DNA from 3 places in the Microbispora sp. GKU 823 genome. Region 2 is predicted to be linked to each of the others. Evidence: predicted binding sites of a transcription regulator. Region 2 holds the regulator's gene; each other region holds the start of a gene.
The links. The regulator LexA, encoded in region 2, represses DNA repair genes until DNA is damaged. The targets are predictions, from matches to a motif close to TCGAACANNTGTTCGA.
Positions count from the first base shown of each region.

Region 1 (9,829 bases), on a different contig from region 2:
GGTTCCGAGCTCGCGGGCTGCGCCAACACCGCGGCGACCGACCCGAACACGGCCCAGTGGCGCATCGAGGTCATCAAGGTGCCGGTGGCGGCGCCGCAGAACGCGGCGATCGTCTCCACGCCGCGCCTGTTCACCGATCCGGAGACCGGGGCGATCAACGGTCTGCAGAACACCCCGCAGACCCCGCGGCACCCGTCCGGCTCGGCCTGGTCGCCGTCGCCCGTCACCACCCACTGCCACGACATCACGGCCTACCCCGAGATCGGCCTCGCGGCCGGGGCGTGTGCGGGCAACGGGCTCCTGATCGACATCTCCGACCCGGCCAACCCCAAGCGGCTCGACGCGGTGACGGACCCGAACTTCGCGTACTGGCACTCGGCCACGTTCAACAACGACGGGACGAAGGTCGTCTTCACCGACGAGTGGGGCGGCGGCAGCGGGGCGCGTTGCCGGGTCACCGACGAGCCGTCGTGGGGCGCGGACGCCATCTTCGACATCGTCGACGGCAAGCTGAAGTTCCGCAGCTACTACAAGCTGCCGGTGCCGCAGACGAACCAGGAGAACTGCGTCGCGCACAACGGGTCGCTCGTTCCCGTGCCCGGCCGGGACATCATGGTCCAGGCCTGGTATCAGGGCGGTGTCTCGGTGTTCGACTTCACCGACTCGGCCAACCCGCATGAGATCGCGTACTTCGACCGGGGTCCGGTCAACGCGGCCTCTCTGCTCCTCGGTGGTTTCTGGTCCGCGTACTACTACAACGGCCATGTCTACGGCAGCGAGATCGCCCGCGGGTTCGACGCGTTCGCGCTGACCCCGAGCGAGCACCTGGACCAGGCCGAGATCGACGCGGCGGCCACGGCCACCTTCGACCGGTTCAACACCCAGCACCAGCCCCGGGTGACGTGGCCGGCGAGCTTCCCGCTGGTGCGCGCCTACTACGCGCAGGCGCTGCGCACCGGCACCATGCCCGCCGACACCGCCGCCAACGTGCGGAAGTTCGTCGACCGGGCCGAGCGGTTCACGGACGGGCCGCAGAAGAACGCCGCCGTGGCGCAGCTTCGGGCCGTCTCCCACCAGCTCGACACCTCCGTCGGCGCGCAGGCGACGCTGGCGAAGGCGCTCAACGACCTCGCCGACGCACTCAGCCTGAAGGCCTGAGCGCCTGATCAGGGGGCGTCCCACCGGGCCGCCCCCGCACGAACCGGGCCCCGGGCCCCCGCCCAGCACTGGGCGGGGGCCCTTGGTCTTGGCAGACGCCGTCTTGGGCACCGGCGGGGTGGGGTTCTAACGGGCGAATTCCGTGGCGCGGGACTCGCGGACCACGGTGATCCGGATCTGGCCGGGGTAGGTCAGCTCCTCCTCGACCTGCTTGGCGACGTCCCTGGCGATGACCTGGGCCTGGATGTCGTCCACGTTCTCGGGCCTGACCATGACCCGGATCTCCCGGCCCGCCTGCATGGCGAAGACCTTGTCCACACCGTCGTACGACTGGGCGATCTCCTCCAGGCGCTCCAGCCGCTTGACGTACGCCTCCAGGGACTCGCGGCGGGCGCCGGGGCGGCTGCCGCTGATCGCGTCCGCGGCCTGGGTGAGGACCGCCTCGACGGTCCTGACCTCCACCTCGTTGTGGTGCGCCTCGATGGCGTGGACGACGTCCTCGTGCTCGCCGTACCGCCGGGCGATCTCCGCGCCGATCATCGCGTGACTGCCCTCGACCTCGTGGGTGAGCGCCTTGCCGATGTCGTGCAGAAGCGCGCAGCGCTTGACGAGGTCACGGTCGAGCCGCAGCTCGGCGGCCATGATCCCGGCGATGTGCGCCGACTCGATCAGGTGCTTGAGCACGTTCTGGCCGTAGGAGGTGCGGTAGCGGAGCTGGCCCAGCAGGGTGACCAGCTCGGGGTGCATCTCGGTGATGCCCAGCTCGACCAGCGCGTCCTCTCCCGCCCGCACGCACAGGTCCCGCACCTCGGCCTTGCTGCGCTCGTACGCCTCCTCGATGCGCTGGGGGTGGATCCGGCCGTCGAGCACGAGCTTCTCCAGCGTCAGTCTGGCCGTCTCCCGCCGGACCGGGTCGAAACACGACAACAGCACCGCCTCCGGCGTGTCGTCGATGATCAGGTTGACCCCGGTGGTGGACTCGAAGGCCCTGATGTTGCGGCCCTCGCGGCCGATGATGCGGCCCTTCATCTCGTCGCCGGGCAGGTGGAGGACGCTCACGACCGACTCGGCCGTCTGCTCGGTGGCGACCCGCTGCACGGCCAGCGTCACGATCTTGCAGGCGCGTTTCTCGCCCTCCTTCCGGGCCTCGCTCTCGATCTCCCGGACGATCAGCGCGGCCTCGCGCTTGGCCTGGTTCTCGATCTCCTTGACCAGCTCCGCCTTGGCCTGCTCGGCCGTCAGGCCGGCGACCCGCTCAAGGATCTCCTGCCGCCGCTCGGCCACCCGCTCCAGCTCCTCGCGGCGGTCGGCCAGCTCGGTCTCGGTCTCGGCCAGCTTGCGGGCCCGCTCGGTCTGCCTGCGCGCCTCCTCGTCGAGCCGCTGCTCCCGCTCGGCCAGCCGGTTCTCGCGCCGTTCGAGGTCGGAGCGCAGCTCCTTGAGCTCCGTCTTGAGGATCCGCGCCTCCTCCTCGACCTCCTTGCGCATCAGCGCGGCGCTCTCTGCGAGTGCCTCCGACTTCTTGAGAATCTCCCCCGCGTCACGCTCCGCCTTCGTGCGGATCTCCTCGGCCTCGCGCCTGGCCCGTTCGAGTTCCTCGTTGACCTCGGCCTTCACCTCGGCGAGTTGCTCGGGCGAGGGGCCGGGCGGTGTGACGACACCGGTGCGGCGCATGACTATGACGAGGGCGGCGATCATCACGAGAGCCAGCAGCACCACCGCAACCGCAAGAACGATCACGATCGTGTCCATGCGCGCTCACCCCTCACGACAACTCTTGGCAGGGGTCACACGCGCAGCACGGCAGCGCCCGGTGGCGTCACCAGGACAAATATCGTCGCAATGCCCGGACGCCCCGAGGGGCGACCGATATGGCCCGAAGGCCGGTCAATGTCTCTCGTCCGTCGTGGTACACCGTTATGGCAATCCGCGCTGCGCGGAGTAACTCCTCACTGCGGTCGAGATTAAGCGTCAGAGAGGTAACGAGCAAGCAAAGATGCCCTGTCAAGTGACTTTTGTGTGGTGCTATGGCTCACTCGAAGGTATCCGGAAGCCCATCTGACGGACTGCCTTCGGCCTCGATCGCCTCTCGGACCACACGGAAGGCGAGTCCCGGCGAGTAGCCCTTGCGGGCCAGCATGCCGACCAATCGTCGCATCCGTGCCTGCGGCTCCACGCCGCGGGTGGCGGCCAGCTTCCGGTCCACCAGCCTGCGTGCGGTCTCGGCCTCCTCGTCCGGATCGAGCCGCCCGACGGCGTCCTTGACCGTCTCCTCGGCCACGCCGCGCTGTCGCAGTTCCTGGGCGAGCGCGCGGCGGGCGAGCCCGCGACCGCTGTGCCGGGAGCTCACCCACGCGGCGGCGAAGGCCTCGTCGTCGATGAGCCCGACCTCGGAGAACCGCTCCAGCACGGCGTTCGCCGCCTCCTCGGGCACGTCCCGCTTGCGCAGGGCGTCCGCGAGCTGGGCCCGGGTCTTGGGCGCCATCGTCAGCAGCCGCAGGCAGATGGCTCTGGCCACCGCCTCGGGGTCGGCCGGAGGTCCCTCGCTCGCCGCGGTGCCCTCCTGCGGCCCGTCGGGAAGCCACCCGCCGGAGCGCTCACGCTTTCCCCGGCCTCTCGGCGCTCTCCGTTCCCCCAGAGATCCCGGTTCCCGTAGTCCTGCCCGGTCTCCCAGAGCTCCCGGTTCCCCCAGCCATGCCCGGTCTCCCAGCCCTGCCTGGTCTCCCGGAGCTTCCTGTTCTCGCAGGCGTGCCCGTTCTCCTCGGCGGCTGCCACGTCCCTGGCGCCGGCGTCCGGCCCGGCCGGCCTCCTGACCGGCTTCCGCACGCCCGGCTTCCGCACGCCCGGTCTCCGCGCGCCGAATCTCCTCGCGCAGGGCGGCGATCGTCGCGGACGCGTCCTCAGCCCGCCCGCGCGGCTCTTCGGCCGGCCCCCAGGGTCCCGAGTCCAGTCCCCCGGCCCGATCTCGTCGTCCGGGCCGGGGCCTCCTCGCGCCTCATGCCTGCGCTCAGACGTCACCCGGCTTGGGCGCGCTGGCCGCCTTGCTGCCCCGGCCGGACGTGGGGGCGGGCGGCGCCGCCGGAGCGGCGGGGGGCTCGCTCGGCGAGTCGAGCCGCGGCCCGACACCGAGCTTCTCCTTGATCTTCTTCTCGATCTCGTTGGCGATGTCGGGGTTGTTCTTGAGGAAGTTGCGGGCGTTCTCCTTGCCCTGCCCGAGCTGGTCGCCCTCGTACGTGTACCAGGCGCCGGCCTTGCGCACGAACCCGTGCTCGACGCCCATGTCGATCAGCCCGCCCTCGCGGGAGATGCCGATGCCGTACAGGATGTCGAAGTCGGCCTGGCGGAAGGGCGGGGCCATCTTGTTCTTGACGACCTTCACCCGGGTCCGGTTGCCGACCGGCTCGGTGCCGTCCTTGAGCGTCTCGATCCTGCGCGCGTCCAGCCGCACCGACGCGTAGAACTTCAGCGCCTTGCCACCCGTGGTGGTCTCGGGGCTTCCGAACATGACGCCGATCTTCTCGCGGAGCTGGTTGATGAAGATGGCGGTGGTCCGGGTCTGGTTCAGCGCGCCGGCGATCTTGCGCAGGGCCTGCGACATGAGGCGGGCCTGGAGACCGACGTGGCTGTCGCCCATCTCGCCCTCGATCTCGGCCTTCGGCACGAGGGCCGCCACCGAGTCGATCACGATGATGTCGACGGCGCCGGAGCGGATCAGCATGTCCGCGATCTCCAGCGCCTGCTCACCGGTGTCCGGCTGGGAGACGAGCAACGCGTCGACGTCGACGCCCAGCTTCTTGGCGTACTCGGGGTCGAGGGCGTGCTCGGCGTCGATGAACGCGGCGATGCCGCCGCCCTTCTGCGCGTTGGCCACGGCGTGCAGGGCGACCGTCGTCTTACCGGAGGACTCGGGGCCGTACACCTCGACGATCCTGCCGCGGGGATAGCCGCCGATGCCGAGGGCGACATCGAGAGCGATCGAACCGGTGGGGATGACCTCGATCGGGGCACGCGCGTCGTCTCCGAGGCGCATGACGCTGCCCTTGCCGAACTGCCGCTCGATTTGCGCGAGGGCGGTCTCAAGGGCCTTCTCGCGGTCGTTGATTGCCATTGGGTGCCCCCTGAAGGGTGGTCGTCTGCTCGGTCACCGAAAAGCTACGGGGTGCCACCGACATTTTCCGGAGCTTCCCGCAGTCCGCCCCGGAAGGCGGGCCGGGAGCCTGTCGCGCCCCGGCGACCTGACGGCGCGCACCCCGGCGGCGACCAGTCCAATATAGCCGAACGACTGTTCGATCACATGCCGGAACCGCCGACGAGCCCGCGAACGAACGGCGTCCCAACCGCGCCGTTACATTCCCGGGCGTTACTCTGCCATGGTTGCCACCGCCCTGACCTGGGACGATCCTTGTAGCAAAGCTGGATCTCCCCGCTGGAGGGGCCACGTGACGGGCACCGGCGACTACAGCGGACAGCGCCTGGCCCGCCTTGAGGCGCTCGCGGCGCGGCTCCCCGAGCACGGTCTCTCCGCACGGCTGCTCGGCACGGACGACCCGGTCCTGTCCGTCTGGCACCCGGGCACCGGCAGGCAGACGATCGTCTTCGCGACGCCCGCCAAGGAAGGCTGGATGTTCCTGTGGGCGCCGGGCGGCCAAGAGAGCGCCGACGACCCCGGCCGTGCGGCCGAACTGATCCATCGGACGCTCTCCCGGCACCCCTGATCCTCGCGGCGGTGCCCCGGCCGTCAGCGGACGACCTCGCCCAGCTTGACCCGCGCGCCGGTGCGGAGCACCGCCCTCCGGTACACGCGGGCCGCGCCCAGCAGGACGGCCACCACGGCCACGACCATGAGAGCCCCGGCGATGAGGATCTCCCCCAGCGGCACGTCGACGGCGGCCGTACGCACGGGCATGACCATCGAGGAGAACGGCGGCACGAACGACAGCACGCGCGCGACCGTGCCCGTCGGCTCGACGGCGGCGAAGTAGGCCGTCAGGTAGGTGAGCATCATGAGCATGGTCATCGGCGTCAGGACGGTGTTGAGCTCCTCCTGCCGCGACACCAGGGAACCGAAGGCGGCGGCGAGCGCCGAGAAGAAGGCGTAGCCCAGCACGAACCAGACGACCGCGCTGACCACGATTCCCCCCATTCCGGGCGGCAGGTCGGCCGTGAAGCCGGTCGCGAACGACGCCGCCAGACCTGCGGCGATGACCACGACGAGGTTGACCAGCCCCAGCGAGCCCAGCCCGACGATCTTGCCGCCGAGGAGCTGCCAGGGGCGCACCGAGGTGAGCAGGATCTCCACGATGCGGCTGCCCTTCTCCTCCACCACGCCCATGGCGACGAACATCGAGGAGTAGATGAGCAGGAAGAACAGCACCATCACGATCAGCGTGGCGATGCCGGTGCGCACGCCCTGGTAGCGGGCGTCCGCGCCGACCGACTCCACCGTCAGCGGCGTGATGGTGAGGCCGGCCGCCTTGATCTGGGCGTCGCGGTGGGCGCTCTCCAGGACCAGTCCCAGCCGCTGGTCGAGCTCGCCGTTCGCGAGGACCTTGTTCCCGTCGATCAGGGCCGCGTCGAGGTCCCCGTCGATCACGGCCTTCCGCGCGGCCGCCTCGTCCGGCCACCGGGAGTACGCGAGCTGGGCCGCGGGCGGGGGCGCGTCGCCCACGACGCCCACGTTGTAGGTGTCGTCGCCGGCGAGGACCTTGGGCAGGAACGCGAGCGCGGCCACCAGGACGGCGCTGACCGCCAGACTGATCAGGTACGACTTCGTCCTGACGCGCGTGCGGATCTCCCGCTGGGCCACCAGCCACAGGCCGTTCATGCCACCGCCTCCCTGAAGATCTCGGCCAGCGTCGGCTGCCTGCGGCCGAAGTGCTCCACCCTGCCCGCTCCGATCGCCGTACGCAGGATGTCCTGGTCGTCGCCCTCCTCGCACCGCAGGACGTCGCGGTCGCCCTCGCGGGTCAGCTCGCCGGGCAGGCCGTCGGCCCAGCCGGGCGCGGCGCCCCTGACCACGACCCGCAGCACCCCGCGGCCCTCCCGCTCGCGCAGCTCGCCGACCGGCCCGTACGCCACCATGCGGCCCGCCGAGATGATGCCCACGGAGTCGCAGAGCTGTTCGACCAGGTCGAGCTGGTGGCTGGAGAAGATCACCGGCACGCCCGCGGCGGCTCGGTCCTTGAGCACCTCCGCGAGCGCGTCGACCGCCAGCGGGTCGAGGCCCGAGAACGGCTCGTCGAGGATCAGCACCGCCGGCTCGTGGACGAGCGCGACGGCGAGCTGCACCCGCTGCTGGTTGCCGAGCGACAGCGCCTCCACGGCGTCGTCGCGCCGCTCGACCAGGCCGAGCCGTTCGACCAGGGCGGAGGTGGCCGAGCGCGCGGCGGCCGGGGCGAGCCCGTGGAGCCTGCCGAAGTATTCGATCTGCTCGGCGACCTTCATCTTCTGGTAGAGGCCGCGCTCCTCCGGCATGTAGCCGAACGTGCGGCGGTCGTCGTACGTCACCGGGCGCCCGTCGAGGCGCACCTCGCCGGTGTCGGCGTCGAGCACGCCCATGACGATCCGCATCGTCGTCGTCTTGCCCGCGCCGTTGGCGCCGACGAACCCGAACATCTCGCCCGGCCGTACGGTGAAGCCCACCCCGTCGAGGGCGGTCTTGTCTCCATAGCGTTTGCGCAGGCCGTCGATCTCAAGCACGGGGGGCTGCCTCCACAATTCGTCGTAGAACGTCCATGTATGTCTCGAAGGCCGTACGTCCCCCATCGGTCAGCGAGAGCCAGGTGCGCGCGCGCTTGCCGACGAAGGTCTTCTCCACCCGGACGTAACCGGCCTGTTCGAGCGTCAGGATGTGCTTGCTGAGCAGCGAGTCGCTGACCTCGATGGTGTCGCGGAGGAAGCGGAAGTCGGCCTTGTCCGCCGCGGCCAGGGCCGCCATGATCGACAGCCGCACCGGCGCGTGGATGATCTCGTCGAGCTCGTGGCGCGGATGGGCCGTCATCGGTTCCTCATCACGCGGAGCCCGCCGTACACCAGAGGCAGCCCGGCGAGCACCGACAGCGCGGCGAACGCCGCCGTCCAGCCCGCCGTGGGCCGGTCGGGCAGCAGCCAGACGCCGACGACGAACGGCACCGCCATCGTCATCACGTACGCGGCCGAGACCGGCCCGTTGATCCGCTTCATCAGCCGATCGTGAACCCGCAGCCGGGCCCAGTACACGCACAGGGCGACCGTCAGGACGATCCATCCGAGCCCGGCGATCAACGGCAAGGGGTGGCCGCCGAGGAAAATCGCCGGCCAGTAGACCATCGTGGCCAGTCCCACGAACAGGTACGCCCGTCCGGGCCCGCGCGAGGAGTGCCGGACCCGCCGTCCCACGCGCCCGATCTCCTGGAGAGCCTCATCGGGAGTGAAGTGGTCTCCGCTCATGCGCTTCCTCCGTGTTCATCCGCTAAACACGCTAGCAAGCACTCAACCGTCGTTCAAGTGGTCGCCGTAGACGGTGGAGGGCATGAGTAACGGACGGAATGACACGTGACGGGATCACACCGCCGCGGTCACGGGGTGGAGCCGGCGGGGAGCGCCGCCGAGCGGTGGCCGCCGGCGCGCTCTGCCGGCAGGCGGGAGAGGGGTTTCAGCGCAGCTTGGGGTCCACGTCGACCTCCTGGCAGACGGCCTGCCAGACCTGCTTGGCCGCCACGCCCTCGGAGAGGGCCTGCTCGACCGTGCGCCCGCCGAGCCCGGCGATCACGTAGTCCTTCGCCCACGACTCCGCGTACGCCTCCCCGAAGTGGCGGCGCATCCTGTTCCAGAAGTCTGTGAGGCGCATGCGTTCAGTATGACGCCGCGGCCCGGATGACCCGTCCCGGCCGCGGCGCCGCGATCGCTTCCCGACCGGCAGGAGACGGCGTCACATGACGCGGGTGCCGTACATCTCGCCGAGCGGGTCCGCGAGCAGTTCCAGGCGGGCGCCGTCCGGGTCCTGGAAGTAGATCGAGCTGCCGCTCTCCACCTGGTACGGCACGGCGGCGGCGTCGAGCTTGCCGCGCAGGCGCTCCCAGGTCGCCCGCTCCACCGAGATCGCGATGTGGTGGAGCCCGCCGAGGACCTCCTTGTACGGCTCCAGGTCGAGGCCGGGGAGGTCGAAGAACGCCAGCAGGTTGCCGTTGCCGATGTCGAAGAAGAAGTGGTTGGACCCGCGGTAGTCGCGGTTCTCGAATATCTCGGTCAGCGGGAACTCGAGGAGCTCGTGGTAGAAGCGGATCGTCCGCTCGACGTCGGACGAGATCAGCGCGAAGTGGTGCAGGCCCCTCGCGCTGCTGGCGGCACGGCGCTCGCCCAGGTAGCGCTCGCGGATCCGCGCGCGCTCCGCCTCGATGGCCGCGTAGTCGATTTCCATACTCAGGAAGATTGTCCCGATGGGGGCATCTCATGCCATCCCGGGTCAGGGGAGCGGCCGCCTGCCTGGGCTGGCTTGCCCCGCACTTGCCTCTCACCTGGTGACGGGATGGCGGTGCGGCTGTTTTCTGTCGGGTGGGGGGATGCATGATGGGCAGGTGGGTGCGATCGACGGCTTCAGCCCGGTGACCAGGGAGTGGTTCGCCGGCGCCTTCGCGACGCCGACCGCTGCGCAGGAGGGCGCGTGGTCGTCGATCGCGCGGGGCGAGAACACGCT
Region 1 covers NZ_MWJN01000001.1:39,275-49,103, reverse strand. Annotated here, with positions in the region: gene B1L11_RS00220 (LVIVD repeat-containing protein) at 1-1,158, shown strand, start outside; gene rny (ribonuclease Y) at 1,285-2,907, opposite strand; gene recX (recombination regulator RecX) at 3,188-3,847, opposite strand; gene recA (recombinase RecA) at 4,163-5,263, opposite strand; gene B1L11_RS00200 (hypothetical protein) at 5,595-5,870, shown strand; gene B1L11_RS00195 (ABC transporter permease) at 5,894-6,979, opposite strand; gene B1L11_RS00190 (ABC transporter ATP-binding protein) at 6,976-7,854, opposite strand; gene B1L11_RS00185 (transcriptional regulator) at 7,847-8,155, opposite strand; gene B1L11_RS00180 (hypothetical protein) at 8,152-8,583, opposite strand; gene B1L11_RS00175 (DUF3046 domain-containing protein) at 8,789-8,983, opposite strand; gene B1L11_RS00170 (VOC family protein) at 9,065-9,553, opposite strand; partial or broken gene B1L11_RS00160 (DEAD/DEAH box helicase) at 9,696-9,829, shown strand, end outside.
Region 1: a site for LexA is predicted at 5,430-5,445, ahead of recA (recombinase RecA). Genes of this name have one in related genera too.

Region 2 (9,829 bases):
CGGGCGCATCTTGGTGCCGCAGGTCATGCACAGCGGCGCGTCCGCCGTACGGCCCTGGTGGCTCTCCAGCGAGGCGCCGACCCGGCGCGGCTCCGGCACCGCCACCGGCGCGACCTGCCCGTTCGACAGGCCCTCGGCGGGCTTGGCCTCGACCGGCGCGGCCTGCGCCTTCTCGACGGGCGCCTGCCCGCTCTCGATGGGCGCCGACTGCGCCAGGGCCGCGGTGTCCACGTCCTGGAGCGCGGCCGGGTCCTCGCCGCGCTGCTGCGCGGCCCGCTCCGAGGCGGAGAAGATGCCCAGCGCGGCCCGGTCCTCGTACGGCAGGTAGTCGAGCGCGAGCCGCCGGAAAATGTAGTCCATCACGGACTGCGCCATCCGGACGTCGGGGTCGTCGGTCATGCCCGCCGGCTCGAACCGCATGTTGACGAACTTCTGCACGTACGTGTCGAGCGGCACGCCGTACTGGAGGCCGATCGAGATCGCCACGGAGAAGGCGTCCATCACGCCCGCGAGCGTGCTGCCCTGCTTGGACATCTTGAGGAAGACCTCGCCCAGGCCGTCGTCGGGGTAGGACGAGGCGGTCATGTAGCCCTTGGCGCCGCCCACCGTGAAGCGGGTGGTGGTGCTCGGCCGCTGGTTCGGCATCCGCCGCCGGGTCGGCCGCGCGACCTCCACGACCTGGACGATCGGCTCCTTCTCCGCGGCCTCCTCGGAGACCTCCTCGGAGGTCTTCTTCGCGACCGACAGCGGCTGTCCGACCTTGCAGTTGTCGCGGTAGACGGCCAGGGCCTTGAGGCCGAGCTTCCAGCCCTCCAGGTAGACCTGCTCGATGTCGTCCACCGTGGCCGACTCGGGCAGGTTCACGGTCTTGGAGATCGCGCCGGACAGGAACGGCTGGACGGCCGCCATCATCCGGACGTGGCCCATCGGGGCGATGGCACGCTCGCCCATCGCGCAGTCGAACACCTCGTAGTGCTCCGGCCGCAGGCCCGGGGCGTCCACGACGTGGCCGTGCTCGGCGATGTACTCGACGATGGCCTCGACCTGCTCCTCCAGGTAGCCGAGCCGGCGCAGCGCCCGCGGGATCGTCTGGTTGACGATCTGCATCGACCCGCCGCCGACGAGCTTCTTGAACTTCACCAGCGCCAGGTCGGGCTCGATGCCGGTGGTGTCGCAGTCCATCATCAGGCCGATGGTGCCGGTCGGGGCGAGCAGCGACGCCTGGGCGTTGCGGTAGCCGTTCTTCTCGCCGAGCCTGAGGCACTCCTGCCACTGCCGGGTGGCCTCGGCGTGCAGGGCCTTGTCCATGTCGTCGAGCGTGCGCAGGTCGTCGTTGGCCGCGGCGTGCTTGCGCATGACCCGCTTGTGCGGCTCGGCGTTGCGCTGGTAGCCGTCGTACGGGCCGACGATCCCGGCGAGCTCGGCCGAGCGGCGGTAGGACACGGCGGTCATCAGCGAGGTGATCCCGGCCGCGATGGCCCGGCCGCCGTCGGAGTCGTACGCGTGGCCGGTCGCCATCAGCAGCGCGCCCAGGTTGGCGTAGCCGATGCCGAGCTGACGGTACGCCCGGGTGGTCTCGGCGATCTTCTGCGTCGGGAAGTCGGCGAAGGTGATCGAGATGTCCATCGCGGTGATGATCAGCTCGGTGACCTTCACGAAGGTCGCGACGTCGAAGCTGTCGTCGTCACGCAGGAACTTCAGCAGGTTGATCGACGCGAGGTTGCACGAGGAGTTGTCCAGGTGGACGTACTCCGAGCAGGGGTTGCTGGCCGTGATGCGCCCGGTCTCCGGGCAGGTGTGCCAGTCGTTGATCGTGTCGTCGTACTGCACGCCGGGGTCGGCGCACTCCCAGGCGGCCTGGGCCATCTTGCGGAACAGCGACCGGGCCTCGACCTCCTCGATGACCTCGCCGGTCAGCCGGGCCCGCAGGCCGAACTTCCCGCCGGCCTCGACCGCGCGCATGAACTCGTCGGAGACCCGCACCGAGTTGTTGGCGTTCTGGTACTGGACGGACACGATGTCCTTGCCGCCGAGGTCCATGTCGAACCCGGCGTCGCGCAGCGCGCGGATCTTGTCCTCCTCGCGCGCCTTGGTCTCGATGAACTCCTCGATGTCGGGGTGGTCCACGTCGAGGACGACCATCTTGGCCGCCCTGCGGGTGGCGCCGCCCGACTTGATGGTGCCGGCGGAGGCGTCGGCGCCGCGCATGAAGGAGACCGGGCCGCTGGCCGTGCCACCGCTGGACAGCAGTTCCTTGGACGAGCGGATGCGGGAGAGGTTGACCCCAGAGCCGGAGCCGCCCTTGAAGATCACGCCCTCTTCCTTGTACCAGTCGAGGATCGACTCCATGGTGTCGTCCACGGCCAGGATGAAGCAGGCGCTCACCTGCTGGGGCGAGCGGGTGCCGACGTTGAACCACACCGGGGAGTTGAAGCTGAAGATCTGGTGGATCAGCGCGTGCTTGAGCTCGTGGTCGAAGATCTCCGCGTCCTCCTCGGAGGCGAAGTAGCCGTTCTCGAGGCCGGTCCTGGTGTAGACGCCCACGACCCGGTCGACGAGCTGCTTGAGGCTCGACTCGCGCTGCGGGGTGCCCACCGCCCCGCGGAAGTACTTGGTGGTGACGATGTTGGCCGCGTTGACCGACCAGAAGTCCGGGAACTCCACGCCGTGCTGCTCGAAGTTGACCGAGCCGTCCCGCCAGTTCGTCATCACGACGTCGCGCCGCTCCCAGCGGACCTCGTCGTACGGGTGGACACCCGGGGTGGTGAAGACGCGCTTCATCTTCAGGCCCTTGCGCGGGCGCTTGCCGGCCCGGCCCCCCGTGCCCGATACGGTGCCGCTCACGGTCTCCGTCATGACTTCCCCCTCCCAGGGCCCGGTGGAGCCCCTCTTTCGGACCACGCTCGTTACAACCTCATCGTCGCGCCGCGGCCACCGCACCCGGCGCCGTGCCGCCGCCTCCGCCCCGTCCCGGTCTCCCGGGAGGCGCTCACTCCTCGATCGGCTCCCGGTCGCCTCTGGCCGCCCTGAGCTGCTCGATCTCCGCCTCGAAGTCGGCCAGCGTCTCGAATCCCCGGTAGACCGACGCGAAGCGCAGGTAGGCCACCTCGTCGAGGTCGCGGAGCGGGCCCAGGATGGCCAGGCCCACCTCGTGGGAGGCGATCTCGGCCGCGCCGGTGCCCCGGATGCTCTCCTCGACGCGCTGCCCGAGCTGGGCGAGGGAGTCCTCGCTGACCGGACGCCCCTGGCAGGCCCGCCGCACGCCGGCGATGACCTTCTCCCGGGAGAACGGCTCGGTGACTCCGCTGCGCTTGCTCACCATCAGCAGCACGGTCTCCTGCGTGGTGAACCTGCGCCCGCACTCGGGGCAGGTGCGCCGGCGGCGGATCGCCGCCCCGTCCTCGGCAGCACGGCTGTCCACGACCCGGGTGTCCGGATGGCGACAGAACGGACAGTGCACTTCATCGCCTCCCTGAACGCACATCCGGAACACAAGGTGTGGTGAACTTACACCGCTGTGACTACTAGATGTTGTGGTCCAACCGTAGGAGTGCCCGACCTTGAACGCAAGTCGAACCGGCCACGGGAGGGGAAGTGCCTGCTCGGCGCGCGTGTCGCGCCTCCAGTCACGGGCGCATCACCTGCCCCACGGGTCGCGGAATACGCCCTTTACGAGCCTTTTCCGGCCGATTTCCGTACGGCTTCTGACCTGGGCGTACAGCACACAGAGAAGATCGGGGAAATCGAACACGGGATCGATCGAACTCCCGTACGATGAGGTGGACGGCGAGATCGGCGATTTCGCTGGATATCGAACAATTGTTTGACGGTGATCTTGAATCGCGGTACGGTCGCTCTGTGCGACATGAGGAACACGGATTGAGAGGTGGCATCGTGAGTGACCGAAGTGAGCAAGCGGATGGCGTCAGCGACCTCGCGGTTCGCAGGCGCGACTCGCTTGGCCTCACCCCCAGGCAGCGGAAGATCCTCGAGGTGATCCGCGACTCGGTCCAGCAGCGCGGCTATCCGCCGTCCATGCGGGAGATCGGGGAAGCGGTCCAGCTGACCAGCACCTCCAGCGTGTCGCACCAGCTCACGGCGCTCCAGCGTAAGGGCTACCTTCGGCGTGACCCGCATCGGCCCCGGGCCCTGGAGGTCCGGCTGCCGGGCGAGCCGGTGCTGTGGGTGGACCCCGACGCCACCTCCGAGGAGGAGTCCGGGTTCAACCGGCCCACCGCGGCCTACGTGCCGCTGGTCGGCCGCATCGCCGCCGGTGGTCCCATCCTCGCCGAGCAGAGCATCGAGGACGTGTTCGCGCTGCCCAAGCAGCTCGTGGGCGAGGGCACGCTGTTCCTGCTCCAGGTCTCCGGCGACTCGATGATCGAGGCCGCCATCGCCGACGGCGACTGGGTCGTGGTGCGGCAGCAGCCGGTCGCCGACAACGGCGACATCGTGGCCGCCATGATCGACGGCGAAGCCACCGTGAAGACGTTCAAGCGCAAGGACGGGCACGTGTGGCTGGTGCCGCACAACCCCAACTACGAGCCGATCCCCGGTGACGAGGCCACCGTGCTCGGCAAGGTGACGGCCGTCCTGCGCAAGCTGTAACCGTCCGCCGGTTCCGGACGCCGCACAGGGACAAGCCCGGCGCTCTCGTGAGCGCCGGGCTTGTGCTCTGCCGTGTTCGGTTCGCCGTCAGGAGGCGGTGCAGCTCACCGGCGACGGAACGCCGTTGGTGCCCGACCAGCTGCCGTTGAAGCCGAACGTGGTCGAGGCCCCGGCGCCCAGCGCGCCGTTGTAGGCCAGGTTCGTCACCGTGACGTTGGACCCGCTCGCGCTGAGCGTGCCGCTCCAGAGCTGGCTGATGCTCTGGCCGTTCGGGAAGGCCCACTTCACGGTCCAGCCCGAGATGGCGGACGACCCCGCCTTGACCGTGACCTCGCCCTGGAATCCGCCGGGATACTGGTTGACGACCTTGTACGTGGCGGTGCACGTCTTCCCACCGGGCGACGAAGGAGACGCGGACGGCGACGCGGAGGGAGACGCCGACGGCGAGACCGACGGCGAGACCGACGGAGACGCCGACGGGGACACGCTCGGCGAGGCCGAGGGCGACACCGGCGGCGTCGGGTTGCCGCCCGTGGGCGGGATCAGATAGGGCGAGATGATGCTCTGCTTGGCCTGGTCGACCGTCGCCCAGTCGTCCTTCAGGATGCCGCCCGTGTCACCCGAGTTGGGGTTCCACGACCAGTAGGTGAACGACATGCCGTTCACCCCGCTGCCCATGTACTTCATGAGCTCCTGGAGCCAGATCTTGTCGATGTTGCTGGCCAGCGTGGTGCCGAACTCGCCCACCATGATCGGCGCGATGTTCTGCTTGTACAGGTAGCCCCAGTACTTGTCCCAGATGGCCGGCATGTTGGCCGGGTACGACGGGTCGTCGAACCACGCCTGGTGGTAGACCGACGTGGCGTACTCGTGGGGCGAGTAGACGAGCCGGTTGGCCACGTTCAGCCGCACCGGGTACTGCCCGGCCTTGGTGAGGTTGCCGCCCCACCAGCCGCAGTCCTCGTCGTTGCTGGTGTCGTTGTCCCAGACGTTGGACAGGCCGCCGCTCGGGCAGCTCACGCCCTCCACGAAGATCAGCCAGTTGGGCTGCACGGACAGGATGGCGTTGCCCGCGCGCTCGGCCGCCAGGCGCCAGTCGCGCGACTCGTCGCCGCAGCCCCAGCAGGAGCCGGTCGCGTTCGGGTTGGTGCCGTCGGCGTGCGGCTCGTTGTGCAGGTCGGCCCCGATGACGGTGGTGTTGCCCGCGTAGTGCTGGGCCAGCGACTTCCAGTCGCTGATCCAGGTGGACTCGGGGACGCCCGAGGTGTACCACAACGCCGTCTGGCCCGCGCTGGTCGGCCGGTGCCGGTCGAGGATGATCCGCATGCCCTTCTGGCCCGCGTAGTCCACGACCTTGTCGAGGATCTGCAGCGGGGACAGGCCGATCAGGTCGGGGTTGGAGTAGGTGTTGACGCTCGTCGCCTGCGCGCCCGGCTTCAGCGCGTCGTCGGAGAACGGCACCCGGATCGTGTTGTAGCCCAGGTTCGCCATGAGGTCGAGCTGGCTCTTCCACGGGTTGTTCGCCCACAACCCGTGGAAGGTCTTGTTGTCGGTCTCCATGCCGAACCAGTTGATGCCGGTCAGCCGGACCGTGGCGCCGGTGCTGTCGACGATCTTGTTCCCGCTGGTGTGCAGGTAGCCGGTGCCCGTACCGGCGGCGTTCGCCGGCGAACCGGTGACGACGAGAACGGTCGCCGCCATCGCGGCGACGGTCGCCAGCCCGCCGAGAATTCGTCTGTACAAGACGTGCCTCCCACGCGGGGCGCACGCCGACGGCGAGCCATACGGTCAGGCGCGCACCCCAGACCACCGCCGGAGCGGTGGTGGTCGCGGCATGCCCTGACCGCACGCCTACATCGATATGACTAGTTTGTGGCTCGGGCGTAATTTTGTCCGTACGGCTGCCCGATCGTCAACGTCATCGGCAGCGGGGGATCACGGCAGCGGCGGCAACTCCGGCGGGGTGGCCGGCCGCCTGTCCTCCAGTGCCGCCAGGGCCAGCTCCACCGCCCGCGCCAGCTGCGGATCCCGCCCGGCGACCAGGTCCTGCGGCGTCACGACGACCTCGACGTCCGGGTCGACGCCGTGGTTCTCGACGCCCCACCCCTCGCCCTCCAGCCAGAACGAGTATCGCGGCTGCGTGACGACGGTCCCGTCCACGAGCGCGTACCGCGAGTCGATGCCGATCACGCCGCCCCAGGTCCGCGTGCCCACGAGCGGCCCGATGCCGCGGTTCTTGATCCCGGCGCTGACGATGTCCCCGTCCGACCCGGCGAACTCGTCGGTGACGGCCACGATGGGCCCGCGTGGCGAGTCCTCCGGGTATCGCGCCGGCTCGTACCCCCGGGCCAGCGACCACCCGGTGACCCGCCGCTGCAGCTTCTCCAGCACCAGCTCGGAGACATGCCCGCCGCCGTTGTCGCGGATGTCCACGACGAGCCCGTCGAAGCCCATCTCGGTACGCAGATCCCGGTGGAACTGCGCCCACCCGGTGGACATCATGTCCGGCACGTGCAGGTAGCCGAGCCGCCCGCCCGACGCCTCACGCACGAACGCCCGCCGCCCGGCCACCCAGTCGTGGTACCGCAGCCGCGTCTCGTCGGCGACGGGCGTGACGACGACCCGGCGGGGCTCGCCGCCGGAATCGGGCCGGACGGTCAGCTCCACGGGCCGCTCCGCCGTGCCGGACAGCAGCGCCAGCGGCCCGCGGACCGGATCCACCGGACGCCCGCTCACGGCGACGATCGCGTCGCCCTCGCGGACGGCGACGCCGGGCGCGAGCAGCGGCGAGCGGGCCTCGTGGTCGGAGGACTCCCCGGGCAGGATACGGCTGATCCGCCACACCCCGTTCTCGTCCCGGGCGAGGTCGGCGCCGAGCAGGCCCTGGCGGCGCCGGGGATCGTAGCCGTAGCCGGTCGGCCGCGCGTACGCGTGGGAGGTGGCCAGCTCGCCCTGGACCTCCCACAGCAGGTCGATCAGCTCGGAGTAGGCGCCGAGCCGCTCCACGAGGGGGGCGTAGCGGTCGAGCGTGGCCTGCCAGTCCACGCCGTTCATGTCCGCCCGCCAGAAGTGGTCGCGCATGAGCCGCCCGGCCTCGGCGTAGGCCTGACGCCACTCGGCGACCGGATCGACGGTCACGGCCACGCGGTCCAGGTCGATGGTGACGACCTCGTCGTCGTCCCCGGTGGCGCGGGTCTGCAGGCCGTGCCCGCCGTTGCCCACCAGGCGCGTGCCGTCGGCGCTGACCTCGAAGGCCCAGAACTCCCCGCCCAGCTCGCCGGCCCTGCGCTTGGCCAGGTCGTAGCGTTCGAGGACCGGCTCGCCGGGCTCGGTGCCGTCGCCGAGCTCGCCGGTGAGCGGGTGGCGCAGCCACAGCAGGCCGCCCTTTGCGGCACGCAGGTTGGAGTAGGTGCCGGCGGGCACCGGCACGGGCACGATGCGCGCCGCCAGCCCGTCGGCGTCCACCTCGGTCGGACGCGGCGGGCCGGGCTCGCCGTCCTTCCCGGCGTCGTTCTTGGCGCTCTCGCCGTTCTTGTCTTCCGGGCCGGCGTCGTCGTCCCCGCCGAAGCCGCGGCCCGCCAGTGAGGGGTCGAACGGCGAGGGCGTGGTGGCCTTGAGCGGCACCAGGTAGGGCCGGCAGCTGCTGGGAAAGGACAGGTCGAAGACGTGACTGTCGTAGACCGGGTTGAACGTGCGGTCCGACAGGAAGGCCAGGTATTTGCCGTCCTGAGTGAAGGACGGGCTGTAGTCGTTGAAGCGCGGCGGGGTGACCTCGATCGCGGCGCCGCCGTCCACGCGGGCCAGCTTGAGGTGGCGGCGCCAGGGCTGGTAGGCGTGCGCCCACGCGAGCCAGGCCGAGTCCGGGGAGAACGTCACGTGTTGCACGTCGCCGTGGGTGGTGCGGTCGACCTCGCGGACGTCCCCGGAGCCGAGGTCCACCACCAGCAGCCGTCCGTCGTGGGTGGCGACCGCGGCGTGCTTCCCGTCCGGCGCGGCGGCCAGGTCGAGCACCCGGCCGAGCCGGCCGGCGGCCAGCGTGCGGATCTCCCCGCCGGACGTGCCGATTTCCAGCGCGTCCTCACCGGAGGCGTCCGACACCCAGACGGCCCGGCCGGTGTCGTCGAGGGGCCGCGGCAGCCGTACCCGGACGCCGGGCTCGGCGCGCAGCGTGCCCGCGGGGCCGTCGCGGTGGGTCAGCCAGTGGGCGGTGCCGCGGATCTCGACCACGCTGGCCGCCCGGTGCGGTCCGGCGCGAAGCCGCCGACGCGGTTCGGCGCCGGCCGCCTGGCCCTGGCCGGGCGCGGCCCGCTCAGGGTGATGTCCAGCTTGTACGGCTCGGCGTCCAGGCTCTCCAGCAGCCACAGGTCGCCGCCGAGGCTGTAGACGACGCGGGAGCCGTCCGACGCGGCATGGCGCGCGTAGAAACCGCGGTGCGTGGTGTGCTGCCGCAGGTCCGAGCCGTCGGGCAGGCAGGAGTAGAGGTTGCCGTCGCCGTCGGTGTCGGCGAGGAAGGCCAGGCGCTCCCCTACCCACATGACCGACCAGTGCTGCGCGGGATTGCGGGCGAACAGGCGGGTGAACTCGCCGTCGCCCGTGGCGTCCACCCAGATCTTGGCCGCGGTGCCGCCGCGGTAGCGCTTCCACTGCGACGGCTCGCGGAACACCGCCGAGACACCCGCCACCTTGGCGCCGCTGACCGCGACCTCGCTGACCCTGCCGTACGGCAGAGCCGTCGCCGGGCCGCCGTCCAACGGCACCGCGTGGGCCCACAGCCGGGACCGCGAGGCGTGGCCGGCGGCGGTCACGGCCAGCACGTGGCCGTCCTCGGTCCAGCCGCGCACGCCTGTCGTGGCGTTGCCCCAGTGGGTGAGCCGCTCGCCCTCGCCGCCCTCCAGATCGGCCACGAACACCTCGGGCTCGCCCTCGCGGGTGCTCGTCCAGGCGAGGCGGGCGCCGTCGGGAGAGAACCGGGGGTGGGAGACCGGGACCCGGTCGGCCGTGAACCGCCAGGCCCTGCCGCCGCTCGTGGGCGCCAGCCAGACGTCGTCGTCCGCCACGAAGGCGAGGAGGTCACCGTTCAGGTGGGGGTATCTCAGGTACGCACCGTTCGCCACAGCCGCACCCTATGCCGCGTGGCGGCTCCGCCATACCGGACAGGTTTGCACAAGGTATGGCGGAGCCGGGATCACTCCCCTACGGGACGATGTTGACGAGCTTGGGC
Region 2 covers NZ_MWJN01000116.1:15,490-25,318, forward strand. Annotated here, with positions in the region: gene B1L11_RS37895 (vitamin B12-dependent ribonucleotide reductase) at 1-2,856, opposite strand, end outside; gene nrdR (transcriptional regulator NrdR) at 2,990-3,460, opposite strand; gene lexA (transcriptional repressor LexA) at 3,892-4,608, shown strand; gene B1L11_RS52985 (cellulase family glycosylhydrolase) at 4,696-6,351, opposite strand; gene B1L11_RS37915 (S41 family peptidase) at 6,544-8,835, opposite strand; gene B1L11_RS52990 (hypothetical protein) at 8,802-9,722, opposite strand; gene leuS (leucine--tRNA ligase) at 9,802-9,829, opposite strand, start outside.

Region 3 (9,829 bases), on a different contig from region 2:
CCGTCGGACCGGAGAAGGAGAGGCCGTGCTCTACCCCGCCCTGAAGTTCGTCAGCGTTCCCGTCATGCACGCGCTGTGGCGGCCGCGGATGGAAGGACGTGAGCACGTCCCCGCGCACGGGCCCGCGATCCTCGCCTCCAACCACCTGTCCGTGCTCGACTCGTTCTTCATGCCGGCCGTGGTGCCGCGGATGGTGCGATTCGTGGCGAAGAAGGAGTACTTCACCGGCAACCCCCTCGTCGCGGCGTGGATGCGCGCGATGGGGGCGATGGAGATCGACCGGGAGAACGTCTCCGCCGCCCAGGACATGCTCGACGCCGCGGTGGAGGTGCTGAAGGCGGGCGAACTGTTCGGCATCTACCCCGAGGGCACCCGCTCCCCCGACGGCCGGCTGTACCGGGGGAAGGTGGGCGTGGCCTGGCTCACGCTGACCACCGGCGCCCCGGTCGTGCCCGTCGCCATGCTCGGCACCGAGAAGGTGCTGCCGCCCGGCACCACGGTGCCGCGCCTGCACAGCATCGGCGTGCGGTTCGGCGAGCCGATGACCTTCACCGGCGACCCGGGCAGCGCCCGGGACCGGCGGCGGGTGACCGACGAGGTCATGGCCGCGATCCAGCGCCTGTCCGGCCAGGAGTACGTCCCCCGGTACGGCGCCAGCGTCAAGGGCGCCGGGGAAGCAGGAGTGTAAATAACGATTTGGCCCCGCTAGGCTCTGGTCCCGACCACAGGGCCGTCATTGGGGGTGTGCGTGCCACGAGGACGTACGATCGCGATCTCGGCCGCCGCGGCCGTCGTGCTGGCGGGGGCGGCCGCGGGTGGCGCCTACTACGTGCTGCACACACGCGGCACGCCGCAGGAGACCGCGGCCCGGTTCACCGCGGCCTGGTCGAGGGGCGACCTCGCGGCGATGAAGGCGGAGCTCGCCTCACCCGCCGCCGGCTTCGACGCGGCGTACGCCGAGCTCACCAAGAACCTCGCGGTCACGAAGGTCGCCGTCCGCGACGTACGGGCCGGCGCGCCGAAGGACGACCGGGCGACCGCCTCCTACACCGCGACCGCCACCGTGAAGAACGTCGGCGACTGGACCTACAAGGGCTCGCTCAAGCTCGTGGTCAAGGACCACTACTGGAAGGTCGACTGGTCGCCGTCCGCAGTCCACCCCGCGCTCGACGGGACCAACCACCTGGCGCTGAAGACGTCGTGGCCGCAGCGGGGGGCCGTCACCGACGCCAACGGCGACCGCATCGACGGCGGCGACGTGGGCGGCTCGGTGCAGCAGCTCGTCGGCTTCCTGGACAAGGCCAAGGACGAGGACGTCGAGAAGCTGGGCACCGCCTACAAGAAGGGCGACGCCGTGGGCCGCGGCGGCCTGCAGGAGACGTTCCAGAAGCAGCTCGCCGGCACTCCCACCACCGAGATCCAGGTGGTGGGCGAGAGCCGGAAGACCCTGCACACCGTCAACGGCTCCCCCGGCAAGGACCTGCGGACCAGCCTCGACCTGAAGGTGCAGAAGGCCGCCGCCGACGCCGTACGCGACCTGGACAAACCCGCCTCGCTCGTCGCCGTCAAGCCTTCGACGGGCGAGATCCTCGCCGTCGTGAACAACCGGGGCGGCTTCAACCGGGCGCTGGACGGCAAGTACGCTCCCGGATCCACGTTCAAGACGGTCACGGCGGCCGGGCTGCTGGCCGAGGGACTCACCCCGTCGAGCCGGGTGACCTGCCCCAAGGAGGCGGTCGTCGGCGGGCTGAAGATCCGCAACTCCGACCACGAGGCGTTCGGGTCGCTGTCGTTCCTCGACTCCTACGCCCACTCGTGCAACACGACGTTCGCCCCGCTCGCCGCCCAGAAGCTGGGCGCGCGCAAGCTGTACGACCTGGCGACGGACCTGGGCTTCAACCAGCCGCTGCGCATCGGCGTCCCGGCGACCCCCGGCAGCATGCCGAAGGCCACCAGCGACGCCGAACTCGCCGCCGAGTCGTTCGGGCAGGCGAGGATCACCGCCAGCCCGCTGGTGATCGCGACCGTGGCGGCGGCGGTGGCCGACGGCTCCTGGCGGCCGCCCACGCTGGTGCCTTCGCTGGAGCAGAAGACCGCTCCCAAGAAGCTGCCGGAGGAGGTCGTCAAGAACCTGCGGTCGATGATGCGGGCGGTCGTCACCAAGGGGACCGCCCACGCCGCCGGGCTGCCCGCGGGTACGGCGGGCAAGACCGGGACCGCCGAGTTCGGCACCGGGCCCGAACTCGACTCGCACGCCTGGTTCATGGGCTTCCGCGGCGACCTGGCCTTCGCCGTCGTCGTGGAGGCCGGCGGCATGGGCGGCGAGGTGGCCGCCCCGGTCGCGGCGCACTTCCTCAAGTCCCTGTCCTGACCTCGGGTGCTGAGGATGCCGGGCGAACAAAGTCTGCGCGTTCGGTGAGCTCAGGTGCGGCGGGCGGCCCAGACGGTGCGTTCTGTGCGTACCGCGAGGTCGCCGCGGCGCAGGATGCTGTGCGGGCTGCCGGTGTCGAGCAGCCGATCGAGCGCGGCGAGGTCTTCGGGTGAGAGCGCCTGGGCGGCGGCGCCACGGATGCGCTGCAGGGCGCTGAGGGCGTAGCGGCCGATCGCCTCGCTGCGCGAGCCCTCGATGTGCACGGTGATGGTGCGTTCGCCTTCGAGAGCGAATCCGGCGGCGGTCAGCATCGGTCCCCAGTCGGCGCCGCGGTGGGGCAGGTGTTCGGCGTGGAGGTGATCGGTCGCGGCGTGGCAGCGCTCTTCCAGGCCGGGCCGGTCCTCGGGTGCGTCGGCGGGCAGGAAGCGGGGGAAGCCGGCCAGTTCGACGACAGTGAACAGGCCGCCGGGCGCGAGCAGGTCGTGGATGTTGCGTATGACGCGCTCGGGGTCGGCCATGTGGTGCATCGAGGCCGACGCCCAGACGAGGTCGGGTGTGCCGAGGTCGGGCCAGTCGGCGTCGTCGAGGTCGGCCTGCACGATGTGCACGCGGTCATCCATGTCACGGGCGCATGCCTTCTCCCGCAGGCGCCGCAGGTGCTCGGGTGAGGTGTCGACGGCTGTGACGCGCGCTTCGGGAAAGCGGTCGAGGAGGGCGAAGGTGCCCGCTCCGGTGCCGCAGCCCACATCCACGATATGGCTCGGACCGGTGGCCAGGGGCAGCCACTCGATGATGGCCCTGAGGTGCTCGGCGAGGACTTCCGCGTCCAGGTCGAGGATCTCCTCTTGGCTGCCGGCGCCGTGCTGGTGGTCGTGGCCGGTGTGCAGGTGTGTTCGGGTCATGACGTCACATTACGAAGGCCATGCGCGATCGGCATAATCTCTTTCGCAGAACGCAAGACGATGGCCGCCGGTGCTGCCGGACGCGCAAGACGGCCACCCTTGCGCGTTCAGCGGCGTCAGGCACCTTTCGCGTATCAGTCATGGCCCTCTCGGTCATCGCGGCCGCCATCCTCGCGCTGGTGTCCGCGCCGCGCCTCGCGGTCGAAGATGCCCAGGATCTCGCACGGTCCGCCTTCGGCGCCGATGGCGTGCGGCATCATCGTGGGGAACTCGGCAGCCTGGTTGGCCTCGAGGCGGAAGCGGCGGTGGCCCAGCATGAGGATCGCCGTGCCGGACAGGACGACAAGCCATTCCCGGCCCGGATGGGCGCGCATGCGGGCGGGATTGTCGGGCGGCGGCTCGGTCATGCGCTGACGCATCACGGTCATGCCGGGGTCGCCCTTGATCGGCCAGCGCATCACGCCGTGGGAGCCGTCGATCATCGGGCTGGTGACGACGTCATCGGTGGCGGTCTCGACCAGCTGGTCGAGGGAGGTGTCCAGGGCGCGGGCGAGGGTGACGAGCTGATCCAGCGCGAGACGGCGCTGACCGTTCTCGATCCGGCTCAGTGAGGACTGGCTGAGCCGGGCGCGGGTGGCCAGCTCTTCCAGGGACCAGCCCTGTGCGACCCGCAGGGCGCGGATGCGTTTGCGTACGAGGCTGTCCAAGTCTTCATCTTCTTGCTTCATAGGCAACATCCTATGCCCCTCATGCAAGGCATGGATATCGTCGCACGTGGATGGCCCTGATCCGCTGGGCCATGCACCCCTTTCGACCTGCCTTTTCCGAGAGGAAATTCATGAGCACGAACCAGCCCGCAGCGGGGGCAACCGCCGAAGCGAGCGGCAGGGGCGCGCCGGACGCGCGCCAACTGCGCTCCATCCTGATCGCCGTCTGTGTCGCGTTGATGGCGGTCATCGCCTCGGTGACCGGGTTGAACGTCGCCCAGCCTGACATGGCCGTCGAATTCGGCGCCTCGCAGAGCACAATCCTGTGGATCATCAACATCTACACCCTCACCCTGGCCGCGCTGCTGCTTCCGCTCGGCGCGATCGGTGACCGGCTGGGCCGCAAACCTATGCTGATCACCGGCCTGATCATCTTCGGATTCGCCGGCGCGCTGGCGGGCCTGGCCCCGTCATCCGAGGTCATGATCGCCGCCCGGGTGCTCAGCGGTGTGGGCGCTGCGGTGATCATGCCGATCACCCTCGCCGTGATCACCTCGACCTTTCCCGACGAGCAGCGTGGAAAGGCGATCGGCGTGTGGACCGGCGTCGCCGGAGGCGGCGGCATCATCGGCATGTTCCTCTCCGCCTTGCTCGTGGACGTGGCGGACTGGCGGTGGCTGTTCGTGCTGCCCGTCGTCCTGGTCCTCGTCTCGCTCGGCATGATGCGGTCCGTACCCAACTCTCGCGAGCGCTCCGGGCACTCCTTCGACACCATGGGCGCACTGGCCTCCGTCGTCGCCGTGGTAGGCCTCATCTTCGCCCTGCAGGAAGGCCCGGAGCGCGGCTGGGGCGACCCTGTCACTCTGACCAGTCTCGTCGCCGGTCTGGCGGCCCTGATCTTCTTCGTGGCCTGGGAGCTGCGCCGCAGGGACGCGGCCCTGCTGGATGTGCGCCTCTTCCGCGAGCGCGGCCTGTCCGGCGGCTCCATCACCCTGCTGGTGGTCTTCGGTGTCCAGGCGGGTGTCTTCGTGGTCCTCTTCCCATTCCTGCAAGCCGTCCTCGGCTGGTCGGGACTGCTGTCCACCCTGGCGATGATGCCCATGGCCGTGCTGATGATGATGACCTCCGGCTTGGCGCACAAGTCGGCCGCGCGTATCGGCGCCCGCCCGACCATGGCGGCGGGAATCGCGTTGTTCGGCGCCGGTCTGGCCCTCATGGCCGGCATCGTCTCCGTCGACGGCGGCTACCTGTCCATCCTGCCCGGCATGCTCGCCATGGGCATCGGCATGGGCCTGTCGATGACCCCTTCCACCGAGGCCATCACCAGCTCCCTGTCGCGGGAGAAGCAGGGTGTCGCCTCCGCGCTCAACGACATCACCCGCGAGTTCGGCACCGCACTCGGCATCGCCCTGCTCGGCGCCCTCCTGGCGAGTGGCTACCGCAGTGCCATCGATGACAGGCTCGGCGGCATCCCTCAAGGCGCGGCGGACGCCGCACGCCAGGGCGTCGCCAACGCCATCGAGGCCGCGGGCACTGCCGGCTCCCACGCGCAGGCGCTGGTCGATGCCGCCCGTCAGTCCTTCGTCGACGGCTGGCAGCAGGCCATGTGGGCAGGTGTCGTCGTCATGTGCGTCCTGTTCGTCTACACCGCCGTCCGCGGTCCGCAAAACAAGATCTCCACGTCGGCGGACGAGGAGAAAACCCCCGAAGACCGACACCCCCAGGTGACGGCGTAAGAGCTGAACCGGCTCGCGCCGGGCCTTCTTCGGCCGGTGGTTGGGTGCCGAGCACGCCTGGCACCCAACCACGCTCGCATTACATGACCGCTACCCGATCATCCGCGTCCAACCTGATCGGCGGGGGGTGTGGGTGCTCGGCGAGGTCCTGAACGCCGTTACACCGGGAGAGCCGCGGCGTCGTGCCGCAGGGCCATGACCAGCAAGGTCGCGATCAACGTGGCGATGAGCAGCCAGCTCACCGCGATGATCACGGTGGAGCGGCCCGGCCGGCGACGGCCCGCACCCCGCCCCTGCCGCCCGCGCCCCGCACGGTGGTTGAACGACTCGAGCCTGGCCGCAAGCTTCGGATCCTCGTCGGTGAGGTGCCGCTCGATCATCGCCAGCATCCGCTCTTCGTCCTGCGACCAGGCCATCGCGCAACTCTCCCAGAACGCAAGGTATGTGCCGACGTTCTGCCCAACGATGAAGATCGTTAGCCGTTTCCAGGGCCGCGATTTACGACGCGTTGCACGTTGCGATCTCCATCGAACCTCTGTTCTAATCGAAGAGTGCGATGGGACGGGCTGCGCCTCGACGTGGGCATGGACACGGGGGACAGAGGGCAAGACGGCGGGCAGGGCGAGACGACGCCCCTGTTCGCCCGGTCCGCCGTGACCCGGACCTTCGACACGCCGGAGTTCCGGGGCGTGACGTTCTACGAGATCCACGCGCGGTCGATCATCAATCGGGTCCCCTCGGCCAGCCGGGTCCCGTTCGAGTGGACGATCAATCCCTACCGGGGCTGCACCCACGCGTGCACGTACTGCTTCGCCCGCAGGACGCACGAATACCTCGACCTGGACTCCGGCCGCGACTTCGACTCGAAGATCGTCGTGAAGGTCAACGCCCCCGACCTCGTACGCAGGGAGCTGGCGGCGCCTCGATGGGGCGGGCACCCCATCGCGATGGGGACCAACGTCGACTGCTACCAGCGGGCCGAGGGCCGCTACCGGCTGATGCCGGGCATCCTCGCGGCCCTGCGGGACGCCCGCAACCCGTTCTCGATCCTCACCAAGGGCTCGCTGATCCTGCGCGACCTCGACCTGCTCGCCGAGGCGGCCGAGGTGACCGACGTCAGCACGGCCGTCTCGGTGGGGTTCACCGACGAGTCGCTGTGGCGGGCCGTCGAGCCCGGCACCCCGTCGCCGCGCAAGCGGCTGGAGGTGTGCGCCACGCTGAACGAGCACGGCATCCCGTGCGGCGTGCTCATGGCGCCGATCCTCCCCTATCTGTGCGACTCCCCGCGGGCACTGGAGAGCACCGTGCGCCGCATCGCCGAGACCGGCGCGACGCACGTCACACCGATCGTGCTCCACCTGCGGCCGGGCGCGCGCGAGTGGTTCATGGCCTGGCTGTCGCGCGAGCATCCCCGGCTCGTCCCCCGCTATCTGGAGCTGTACGGCCGGGGCGCCTACGCGCCCAAGGCGTACCAGGAACGGATCAACCAGGCCGTGCGCACGCTCGCCCGCGAGCACGGCATCGGCCGATCGGCCCCGCGCGGGGGTGAAGCAGCAGGAGCGCGCGGTGACCGAGCAGCAGGAGCGCGCGGCGCCCGCGCTGGGCAGCGGCCCGGTGAGCGGCTGCTCCCCCCCGCCCGCACCGGCCGCGACGCCCGAACAGCTCACGCTCCTTTAGGTGGCCGCCTTCCACCCGCAGGGTTCCCGTGCACCCGGCCGCGCGAACCGCCACACGTCGCGTACCCGGATCGGCCGGGGCGGCCCGGGCCCGTCAGGTGTCGCCGGCCGATGAGGGCGTGGTGAAGGCGCCGGCGGATGCGGCGAGGGCGGCTGTTCTGGCCGCCCGGCCGGGCAGGCCGGGGTCGGGTGGTGTGCGGAGAAGCACCAGTTGGTGGTACACGGGTGCGGTGGCGGCGATGAGCAGTGGCCGGGCGTCGGTGTGCGGGGGGAGTTCGGCGCGCTGGATGGCCCGGTCGACGATGACCTCACAGCGGGCGTAGCGGTCCTCCCAGAGCCGCCGTTGGGCGTGGTCGGCCTTTTCGGAGCGGAACGAGGCGGCGATCAGGGCCGCCACGATCGGCGGCTGTGCGGTCAGCGCGTCCTGGATCTCGCGGTTCAGCGCCGCCAGGTCGCCCTCCAGGGAGCCGGTGTCCGGGGGTTGCCAGGCGTCGTCACTGGCCGCGTCCAGGACGTCGGCGAGCAGCCCTCCGGCATCTCCCCAGCGCCGATACACCGTCGCACGGTGCACACCCGCGCGGGCGGCGACGGCGTCCATGGTGAGCCCGTCATAACCGTGTTCCCCGAGCTCCGCGAGACCGCGTCGAGCACCTGCCTGCGGATACGGGCGGTACGGCCGCCGGGGCGGGGCCGGGGCGCCGGCACGGGCCGGGCGCCCTCCGGTGGTGGTGCCGAAGGAGTCATCGCTGGTGGTCCGGTTGCTCGGGGGGACGACGTCGTGGCAGTATCTTAATGCACCAACTGTCGCAATAATGGAGTAATCGATGCTCTTCCGAAGCGTTCGCCCGGCCGTGCGGCCTCTGCCGGCCGCCCTGTCCCGAGTGCTTCGGATCGCCTGAACGCCTGCACAGATCACCGCTCTTGCGTTCGCCACGTCCTTCGACCGCAGGCTCGCCCGTGACTCGGTGACCTGCTCGCTCGCCGCGGGCTGGGATCCCCCGTGAGAACGAATTCGGCAAGACATCCCACCGCGCCTGCCGCCCGGCTCTCGGCGCCGGTCGCCGGCCGTCCTGTGGGCTGCGGCAGTCCCTCGCCCTGGCGCGCATGCTCGGCGAGCCGTCAGAGGTCCACGACGCCTGACGCGCCCAGGCCCGTGAACACCCCTTGGAAGGAAACAACGTGATGCCGACCGTGCCCGCCGACCCGACCGTGCTGCATCCGATGCCCGAGCAGCCGCGGGTGGTGCTGCTCAAACCGCTGATCACCTCACCGCTGATCGAGGTCGGAGAGTTCTCCTACTACGACGACCCGGACGAGCCGACCGCTTTCGAGACCCGCAACGTGCTGTACCACTACGGGCCGGAGAAACTGGTCATCGGGAAGTTCTGCGCGCTGGGCGAGGGTGTGCGGTTCATCATGAACGGCGCCAACCATCGCATGGACGGCCCCTCGACGTTCCCCTTCCCTATCATGGGCGGCTCCTGGGTGGAGCACTTCGACCTCATCACCGGCCTGCCCGCACGGGGTGACACCGTGGTCGGCAACGACGTCTGGCTCGGATACCGGTCCATGGTGATGCCCGGCGTACGCATCGGCCACGGAGCGATCATCGCCTCCGGGTCCGTCGTCGTCGACGACGTCCCCGACTACGGCATCGTGGGCGGCAACCCCGCCCGGCTCATCCGCCGCCGCTACAGCGACGCGGACATCGAGCGCCTCCTCGCGGTGGCCTGGTGGGACTGGCCGCTCCAGCACATCACCGAACACCTCCGCACGATCATGTCCGGAAGCATCGACGAACTGGAGACGGCGCGCCGGCGCCCCCGCACCGTTGATCCACTCGCGTTTCAGCACTTCAGAGTTCCAGCACTTCGGAATCGAGCCATCTGCATGCCCGCTTCGTCCCACCACAACCCGTTCGCCGGCTGGCTTCACCGCCATGCCGTTCCGCTCACCCACCTCGATCCGGCGGCGCCACTCGATGATCTGGAGCCGCTGCGCGACATAGTCGGCGACGCGCGCGTCGTCGCGATCGGCGAGAACTCCCACTTCATCACCGAGTTCTCTCTCATGCGCCGGCGAATCCTGCGGTTCCTGGCCGAACGCTGCGGCTTCACCGTCCTGGCCTTCGAGTACGGCTTCAGCGAAGGCTTCCCCCTTGACGCCTGGGCTCAGGGGGAGGGCACGGACCATGATCTGTCGGCCCATCTCGCCGCGGCGATCCCCGTGGGGGTCGACGAGCCACTGCGCTGGATCCGCCGGCACAACGCCACAGCCGCGGTGCCGGTGCGTTTCGCCGGGATCGACATCCCGGCGGCCGGCGGGTCCCTGCTTCCCGCCCTGGCCCCGGTCGCCGACTACCTGCGCCAGGTCGACCCCGAAGCCCTACCGGCGGTCCAGACGGCGATGCGGATCGCCGGATCGTTCGCCGGTGCCT
Region 3 covers NZ_MWJN01000010.1:13,668-23,496, forward strand. Annotated here, with positions in the region: gene B1L11_RS07850 (1-acyl-sn-glycerol-3-phosphate acyltransferase) at 65-688, shown strand; gene B1L11_RS07855 (penicillin-binding transpeptidase domain-containing protein) at 749-2,371, shown strand; gene B1L11_RS07860 (trans-aconitate 2-methyltransferase) at 2,422-3,273, opposite strand; gene B1L11_RS07865 (helix-turn-helix domain-containing protein) at 3,408-4,001, opposite strand; gene B1L11_RS07870 (MFS transporter) at 4,052-5,716, shown strand; gene B1L11_RS07875 (DUF3040 domain-containing protein) at 5,875-6,132, opposite strand; gene B1L11_RS07880 (Rv2578c family radical SAM protein) at 6,268-7,518, shown strand; gene B1L11_RS07885 (TetR-like C-terminal domain-containing protein) at 7,487-7,990, opposite strand; partial or broken gene B1L11_RS54580 (CatB-related O-acetyltransferase) at 8,575-9,204, shown strand; gene B1L11_RS54585 (erythromycin esterase family protein) at 9,283-9,829, shown strand, end outside.
Region 3: a site for LexA is predicted at 6,244-6,259, ahead of B1L11_RS07880 (Rv2578c family radical SAM protein). Genes of this name have one in related genera too.